Roseiflexus sp. RS-1: one gene and its partner. The protein of the gene in region 1 interacts with the protein of each later gene in a pairwise test. Links are inferred from orthologs where the notes say so. Each region holds a gene or a part of one and is shown on either strand. Other genes may lie near its edges.

What was found. Proteins that work in one complex are often made in the same cells at the same time.
Region 2: the proteins of ROSERS_RS21315 (region 1) and ctaD interact in binary tests that used the Escherichia coli proteins (3 or more experiments, as listed by UniProt). The link is inferred for Roseiflexus sp. RS-1 from one-to-one orthologs.

Annotation. Positions count from the first base shown.
Region 1 is NC_009523.1:5,176,275-5,180,568, reverse strand. The notes cover bases 795-3,580. They hold ROSERS_RS21315 (aminotransferase class I/II-fold pyridoxal phosphate-dependent enzyme), read left to right. Parts: upstream 795-1,486; coding sequence 1,487-2,674; downstream 2,675-3,580. Other genes in these bases: ROSERS_RS21310 (MGDG synthase family glycosyltransferase), read left to right, coding at 2,770-3,580; ROSERS_RS21320 (COX15/CtaA family protein), read right to left, coding at 795-1,297. In the rest of the region: ROSERS_RS21325 (Uma2 family endonuclease), read right to left, coding at 1-298; more of ROSERS_RS21320, read right to left, coding at 341-794; more of ROSERS_RS21310, read left to right, coding at 3,581-3,960; groL (chaperonin GroEL), read right to left, coding at 4,064-4,294. UniProt on the Escherichia coli protein: Shows aminotransferase activity with methionine and histidine as substrates, and to a lesser extent also with phenylalanine.
Region 2 is NC_009523.1:2,789,277-2,793,761, reverse strand. Bases 554-3,530 are described here. They hold ctaD (cytochrome c oxidase subunit I), read right to left. Parts: upstream 3,017-3,530; coding sequence 1,091-3,016; downstream 554-1,090. Other genes in these bases: coxB (cytochrome c oxidase subunit II), read right to left, coding at 3,035-3,530; ROSERS_RS11680 (cytochrome c oxidase subunit 3), read right to left, coding at 554-1,066. Also shown: ROSERS_RS11690 (cytochrome c oxidase assembly protein), read right to left, coding at 1-100; ROSERS_RS11685 (cytochrome C oxidase subunit IV family protein), read right to left, coding at 113-442; more of ROSERS_RS11680, read right to left, coding at 458-553; more of coxB, read right to left, coding at 3,531-4,138. UniProt on the Escherichia coli protein: Cytochrome bo(3) ubiquinol oxidase is the terminal enzyme in the aerobic respiratory chain of E.coli that predominates when cells are grown at high aeration.

The DNA of each region.
Region 1 (4,294 bases):
GACGTAGATTGGGGATGTCCCACGCGATCCGTATATTGCTGAGGACGATAGCGCGACCAGATGGCTCCAGTCGAGCGCGCAGCACGGAAGCGAGATACATCCGGTCAGTGGTGTGGCGATCGCTGCGCACGATGAAGTCGCCCACCTTCGGGTGCAGGACATCCTCCAGCGTGAGCGGCGCCTGTTCCAGGTTGTGAGGATCGTCGGAGGTCGGGCGCGGCACGAAGCGCCAGCCATAGCGGAACGGGTCAGCGTCAGCATCGGTAGGAGGAACCGGTTGTGTCGGTACGTTTGTCATAGGGCGTCCATAGAATTCGGCACGAAAGCGACACGCCGCCGGTTATGCCCGCGCCATCGACGGTGCAGGCTGCGCTTCGGATGAATGAGCGCTCACACGCAGCGCCGACGCAGCCAGCAGGATCAGCGCAATCCAGACTGCATCCGCCAGGAACAGGTGCACCAGTTGCATCCAGACGGGCGCCTGCAACGCAACGTTGACATACCCTGCAACCAGTTGCACCGCGTACAGCACGGTCAGCACAATCGCCAGGCGGCGCGTCGTTGCGCCCGGTCGCGCTGTGCTCGTGTACCATGCCGCCACCACGACGAACGCGCCAACGCCGATGGCGAGTGCAGGGTGCATCATGCGGATCGAGACGATTGCCGCCACCAGCGGCGCCAGGGCTTCCTCACTGCCGCCAGCGCGGGTGTGGGCAAAGAAGAGGGTGTCCCCCAGAGCGATGACTGCGCCGCTCATGCCGACCAGGATCAACCCGACCATACCGGTGATCAGCCAGGATGCGACGGCGCCCTGACCGCGCAGACGGATCGGTTCGCCGCCCGACGCCCACCATCCGGTCAGCGCAATACAGGCGATCAGAATAAATGTGTTCAACAGGTGTGCCGCCATCGAAACGGCGCGCGTCAGCGACGCATTGTGCGCCACCAGTTCGAACAGCACCAGCCCGGCGCCCAGCAGCGCTTCGGTGATGATGAACACCATCGATAGTTGCGCGCCGCGCCGGACGATATGACCTCGCGGGTATGCGCGATACGCCCACACGAGCATTCCAATCACCATCAGTAATGCGACGCCGCTGGTCAATCGATGGGTGAACTCGACGATGGTTTCAACTGCCGGGGCGCGTGGAATGACTTCGCCGTTGCACAGGGGCCAGTGACTGCCGCACCCTGCGCCCGACCCCGTTGCCCGCACAAACGCACCCCAGAGAATGACTAGCAGGTTGTAGATCAACACTCCCCACACATAGGTTGCAAAGCGATTGCGTGCCAGCATGACCGCTTCCTTTCCAGGCGCTTCGACTGTGCCTCGATAGTGCGGGCATTGTATACCCGAAGTAAGCGGATGGTCAAATATGTCATTCAAGACTGCCCACTGACCGCTTCCGCACGAGGACGTCAGGTATGGTACGATACAGTATCGGCGAAGCAGAAGACGTGGAAACAGCACTCAGGGAGTGAACGCATGACCGGCAGGCTTGCCCGCCGTGTGGCGGGTTTCGGCACAACCATCTTCACCGAAATGAGCGCGCTGGCGCTGGAGCGCGGCGCGATCAACCTGGGACAGGGCTTTCCTGATTTTCCAGGTCCGGCATTCATCAAGGAAGCGGCGGCAGCCGCGATTGCCGCCGACATCAACCAGTACGCCCCGATGCCCGGATTGCCTCGCCTGCGTCTGGCGGTCGCTGCGCAGTGGGAGCGTGACTACGGGCGTGCAGTGGACTGGCAGCGTGAAGTCACAATCACCAGCGGCGCAACCGAGGCGTTGTGCGATGCGCTGCTGGCGCTGATCGAGCCGGGCGATGCGGTCATCATTTTCGAGCCAGCGTATGATGCCTACGTACCCGACATTACCCTGGCAGGCGGCATTCCTCTACCAGTGCGTCTCTACCCGCCAGATCCCACCCACGCCACGTGGTGGTTCGACGAGGCGGAACTGCGCGCCGCGTTCAGGCGCAATCCGACGCTCATCATCGTCAACACGCCGCACAACCCGACCGGCAAGGTCTTCACCCGCGCCGAATTACGCCTCATCGCCGAACTCTGTCAGGATCACAACACCCTTGCGATCACCGACGAAGTGTATGACCGGCTGGTCTTCGACGGTGGCGCCCATGTGCCGCTGGCGACGCTCCCCGGCATGTGGGAGCGCACGCTCACCATCAACAGTGCTGGAAAAACCTTTAGCGTCACCGGATGGAAGATCGGCTACGCGGTTGGACCGGCGCATCTGAACCAGGCGTTGCGCCAGGCGCACCAGTGGGTGACGTTCGCCACATCGTCGCCATTGCAGGAAGCAGTTGCCGTCGCGCTGGAACAGGCGTCGGTCAACGGATACTACTGCGACCTGTTGCGCGACTATAGCGAACGGCGCACGCGGTTGCAGCAGGCGCTCGAGTCAGCTGGATTACCGACGCTTCCGGTTGAAGGCGCCTATTTCATCTCTGCCGACATCGGCGCACTGGGGTATGCCGACGACCGCGCCTTCTGCCGGTGGCTAACAACCGACATTGGCGTGGCAGCCATTCCCACCTCAGCGTTCTACAGTGACCCGACGGGCGCGCCCAACCTGGCGCGTTTCTGCTTCGCCAAGCGCCTGGAAACCATCGATGCGGCTGCCGAGCGCCTGGCAGCATTGCATACCCGTCTGTGACATCGATGCACTGGCAGTGGAACGGCTGGGTGAAACAGTTAACCTTTCATCAACGTCTAACCAACTGCCAGGAACACACAGGAGGAGAAACGCTTATGCGCAATGTGCGCATCCTGATACTGACAACCGACGCGGGGAGCGGACACCGGAGCGCCGCGCAGGCGATCGAGGCGGCGCTGTTGCACAACTACAGCCAGAGCGTGCAGGTTACCATCGCCAACCCGTTGCATGAACCATCGAGTCCCTCGCTGCTCCGGCATGCAGAAACATTCTACCTTTCAACTATCCAGCACGCGCCGGAACGGTATGACCGCGCGCACGCGCTCACCGATGCAGCGGCATATGCCGTGCTGTTGCGCAGCGCGATGGGGCTGGCTATCGGCGATGCGCTGCGACGACTGCTCGTGCGTCATGCGCCCGATGTCGTCATCAGCGTGTATCCGCTCTTTACTGCACTGGTCGCCGATGCCTATCGCGGGGTGCGGGGTCGTCCCGGATTGATCACGGTTGTGACCGATCTGGGGCATGTGCACCACACCTGGTTTTCGCCAGTCGACGACCTGTGCATCGTTCCAAATGCGCAGGTGCGCACACGCGCGCTGGGATGTGGTCTTGAGCCGCACCAGGTACGGATTGTCGGCATTCCAGTCCACCCGCGGTTTGCAGCGCCGCGCGCTGCGCCGGAGGATGTGCGGCGCGATCTGGGCTGGCGCACCGATCTGGTCACCGTGCTCATCTCCGGCGGCGGCGCCGGGGTCGGTCCACTGGCGGAACTGTCGATTGCTGCCGATGAGGCAAATGAACACATCCAGCTTGCCATCGTTACAGGTCACAACCGCGAACTTGCTGCGACGTTGCGCGCGCGCACCTGGAAGAATCCAACCCACATCTATGGCTTTGTTCCCATGGCGGACATGATGTATGCCGCCGACATCGTCGCCACCAAAGCTGGCGGTTTGAGCATTAGCGAAGCGCTGGCGGTGGGACGTCCCCTTCTGATCTATGGCGCTGCACCCGGACAGGAAGCCGGCAATCTGGAGTATGTCGTGCGCCGTGGCGCCGCGCAGTACACACCGGATGCGACACAGTTCGTCGCCGGAATACAGCGCTGGATCGAACGACCGGAAGCCCGGCGGGCAGCAGCCGATGCCGCGCGTGCCGCCGGAAATCCACTGGCAGCGTTTGAAATCGCCCGAATTGTACGCGACCTGGCGCTGTCCCGTGACGCTGCACCGCGTCTGGCGCCGCGCGTGTCACTGAGCGAGTGGTTGAGTTCGTGGCGATAAAACGAGAGAGGCGCCACCGTCGCCGCAATGACGCGGACGAAAAAAGGGGAGGCGCTGCCAGACAACGCCTCCCCTTCCTTTTGCGGAAAACCCACCGACGGGTTTAGAAGTCCATTCCGCCGCCGCCGGGGGTTGGCGTCGCCGGCTTCTCTTCCGGAATATCGGCGATCAGCGCCTCGGTGGTCAACAGCAGACCGGCAATCGACACCGCATTCTGCACCGCCGAGCGGGTCACCTTCACCGGGTCGATGATACCCATCTCGATCATGCTGCCAAACTCACCGGTCAGCACATTGTAGCCGATATTCTTGTCATTCTTTTCCTTCTGCAAGCG
Region 2 (4,485 bases), 2.4 Mb from region 1 along the record:
GAAAGAAGCGACGCAGCGGACCGGTGACGCAGAGTGCGTACCCGCCCGCAATCAGCGCCAGGTTGACCATCAAACCCGGTTCGAAGTTCCACTCGTACATCCCGATCCCGCTTCACCCTGCAATGCCGACGTGATCCGAGAAAAGCACCATGAATGATAGCAGGAGCGTGGTTGCAAACGCAAGCGGCACAAGGAACACAAACTTGAAGATCCCTGCATCGCCCTTGAGGTGCATAAAGAACATCACCACAGCGGCGCCCTTGATTGTCGAAAGGATCAACAGCAGCGTTACTTCGAGCCACTTGGCGATCAGGTGCTGCTCATTCACGATAAACAACCCAACCTCCAGCGCCGTCACCACCGCCAGCACCCCGGCGACGATCCAGTAGAAGCGGTCGGAAGGGTGCGTATGTGCACCATGTTCTTCGCTATGACCTGCCACGATGCTCTCTCCTCTTCAGATCAGATAGACGAGCACAAAGATTGCCACCCACACCAGATCGACAAAGTGCCAGTAGAGACCGGCTATCTCGACATCCATCACATTCTCCGGCGAGTCGGGATAGGCGCGCACTTTGAAGAAGACCGATAGCAGCCAGATAACCCCAATCGCCACGTGCGTACCGTGAAAGCCGGTCAAGACGAAGAACGTCGTACCGAACAGACTGCTGCTCAGCGTCAATCCTTCGTGGTACAGGTGATTGAACTCATACGCCTGACCACCGATGAATGCCAGACCAAGCCCGACGGTTGCCAGCAACCATGTAGTGAAACTGCGGCGATCACCGCGCCGGCTTGCCGACAGCGCCAGCACCATCGTCAGGCTGGATGCCAGCAGAATACTCGCCAGCACCGTCGTCAACTCGATATCGAGAAACTCACGCGGATCCTGGAAATCGGGGCGCGCGCGATTGACCGGTGCAAACACGAAGTAGGTGGTGATCAGGGTTGCAAAGAACAGCGTCTCGGATCCGATGAACGCCCAAACCCCCAACTTCCGGTTATCCACGCCGAGTGATGTATGGTGCGCGACTGCCCCGTGTGTTCTGGTCGTCAATTCACTCATAAGCAGTTCCCTCACGCTTCTTCTCTAGTGCGCATGGTGCGGCGAGTCCACATGCGAGATGCGCACCCAACTGAGAATGCCGAACGCCATGATCAGCAAACCGACGATCATCGCTGACGCTGCGATGAGACCAAAGTCACTCAGATATATGATGCCGAAGCCCAGGATCATAATACCGACCGACACAATGAGCGGCGCATAGGTTGGCGAAGGCAGATGGATCGGTTCTATGGCGGGAGACGTTTCATGCTCAAATCCATCACGCCTCTCCGACTCACCGTGTGCGCTAGACGTCCCGTGCCCGCCGTTGATCTCGTGCAGATGGGGATACTTCTGATCCCACAGTGGACGACGACTGCGCACGCGCGGCGTTACGGCAAAGTTGTAGACCGGCGGCGGCGAACTGACCGCCCACTCCAGCGTCGCGCCATCCCACGGATCGGCAGGCGCAATGGGACCGCGCCGTATACTCGTTACCACATTCCAGAGGAACAGCAGGAAAGCGACCGCCAGTAGCAGTGAGCCGGTTGTGGAAATCAGGTTCCAGAGATTCCACCCCATGTCCGCTTCGTAGGTATAGATACGTCGCGGCATACCAGCATTGCCGCTCAGGTGCATGGGGAAGAAGGTCAGGTTGAAACTGATCAGCATAAGCCAGAACTGCCATTTGCCGAGTCGTTCGTCCAGCATCCGCCCGGTCATCTTCGGGAACCAGTAAAAGATTCCCGCGAAAATGCCCTGGATCGCACCGCCAAACAGCACATAGTGCATATGGGCGACAACGTAGTAGGAGTCGGTCTGCTGCACATTGATCGGTGGCGAAGCCAGGGTAACGCCACTGATACCGCCGATAATGAACATACTGATAAAGCCGATGGCATAGAGCATCGACGTGGTCAGGTTCAGCGAACCCTGCCACATCGTCGCCAGCCAGTTGAAGATCTTCACGCCGGTCGGGACTGCGATCAGAAAGCTGGCGGCGCCGAAGAACGCATTCGCCAGCGGACCGAGACCCACGGCGAACATATGGTGCGCCCAGACCAGAAAGCCGAGGAAGCCAATTGCCACCCCAGAGTATGCCACAAACGCATACCCGAAGATCGGCTTGCGTGAAAAGGTCGGCAACACTTCCGAAATGATGCCCATCGTTGGCAGGATGAGAATGTAGACTTCGGGGTGACCGAAGAACCAGAAGAGGTGCTGCCAGAGCACCGCATCACCACCCAGGTTCGGCAGGAAGAAGCGCGTACCGAAGTGCCGGTCGAACAGCAACTGGATGGTCGCCACCGTCAACACGGGGAAGGCGAAGATCAGAATGAACGCAACCACCAGCTGCATCCAGACGAACAGCGGCATCCGGTTGAGGGTCATACCGGGCGCGCGCATATTGAGGATGGTGACGATAAAGTTCAACGCACCCGCAATCGATGCCACGCCGGTCAGACCAATACCGACGATCCAGTAATCGACACCAGCAGTCGGTGCAAACTGTTTCTGCGTCAGGGGCGCATAGGCGAACCAGCCGACATTCGGCGCGCCCCCGACAAAGAAACTGACGTACAGCATCAAGCCGCCGAAGATGAACAGCCAGATACTGAGCGCGTTGAGACGCGGAAATGCCATATCGCGCGCGCCGATCATCAGCGGCACCATATAGTTGCCCAGCCCGACGTTCAGCGGCATCAGACCGAGGAAGATCATCGTTGTGCCGTGCATGGTGAACATCTGATTATAGACATCGGGCGTCAGGAACGTGTTATCCGGCACACCGAGTTGAATGCGCATGAGCAGCGCCTCGATCCCCCCGATCAGGAAAAAGACGAACGCGCTAACCAGATACATGATCCCAATGCGCTTATGATCGGTCGTACTGAGCCACCCCGCCCAACCGGGGCGCACATTGACGACGGGTATACTGACGGTTCCAGCGGTACGTTCGGCGATAGCCATAGATCGAAACCTCCGAATCTAGCGTTCTGGCGGCAGTGCGACCGACACCTTCATACTATCGAGATACGCTACCAGATCGGCGATCTCCTGATCGCTCAGATTGGCTTTGATCCACTGTGGTGTTAACGCGCGGCTCATCAAGTTGCCGGGTTTCAACTTTGGCGCCTCACGCAGCCAGCGCGCAAGGTTTTCCGGCGAGTAGGGAAGAATACCAGCAGCAATCGTCTGGCGACTGCCGTAGTAGGTCAGGTTCGGTCCTATCAAGCCACGTGCATTCGTACCCTCAACCGCATGACAGGCGATGCACTGTTTTCGCGCATCGAGGAAGATCGCCTGACCACGCGCCGCATCACCGGTCAGACCGTTGACCGTCAGTGTTCCGGCAGGAGCGGCGGGCGGCGACTTCTTCTGATCGATCCAGCGCGCGAATTCGGCTTCATCGACAGCAATGACGCGGAAACGCATCAAGGCGTGCGCCTCGCCGCAAAATTCGGCGCAGACGGCGCGATAAATACCAGGTTGGTCGGCGGTAAACGTCAGGAAATTCGTCTTGCCAGGGATCATGTACGTTTTCCCGGCAAGTTTCGGCACCCAGAAATTATGGATGACATCCTGCGACTCCAGCACCACTGTCACCGGGCGCCCAACCGGAATATACATATCGGAGGCTGTCACCAGCGGCTTGCCTTCAGCGCCGAGGTCGGGATACTGGAACTCGAACCACCACTGATGCCCGATGGCCTTGATCCGCAGCGCATCTTCAGGCATCACCGCATTCGCAGCCTGCGTGCGGAACGTCAACACCGCAATCACCAGCACAATGATGGCAGGGGCAATCGTCCACAGAATTTCGACCTGCGTGTTCCCATGAACCTGCGCCGGCATCGCCGTGCTGCCGGGGCGGCGACGGAAACGCCAGATGGCGTAGATGAGCAACCCCTCGACGACGACAAACACGCCGAGCGCCATCCACCAGATCGGGATGAGCAGTTCATAAATGCGACGTGCATTGTCGCCGTAGGGATCGTAGGTGTCGCCCGGACCGGCGCTGCACGCGGTGAGAACGACCAGGAGTGCGATCAGGATCGCGGCTCTCAATAATGTGCGAGGAAGTATCCGCATAGAAGGTTCCTCTCCAGGGGACTGCGCCCGGCATACAGGCGCTGAAACGATGGTATCGTCACGCTGCCCGACGCAATGCAATCTGATTGTTGTTTCGTGCCTGCCCGGATAATACGTGAAAAGTTGCACGATGTTTCGATGGCTATTATACCCGAAAGTTGGAGAGTGTCAATCCACTGTTATCATCCTTCTTTTGAAGAGGTATCGGGATGCAGAACCTCTCCCTTTGGAGAGGCGCATTGCGCAGCTCGAGTCATATGATTAATACCGCCAGATGTTGTCATGTCTTAACCTGTTGCGTGTCATCCTCATTTTGCATGACGCGCCTGGCTATGCTACAATCGAGC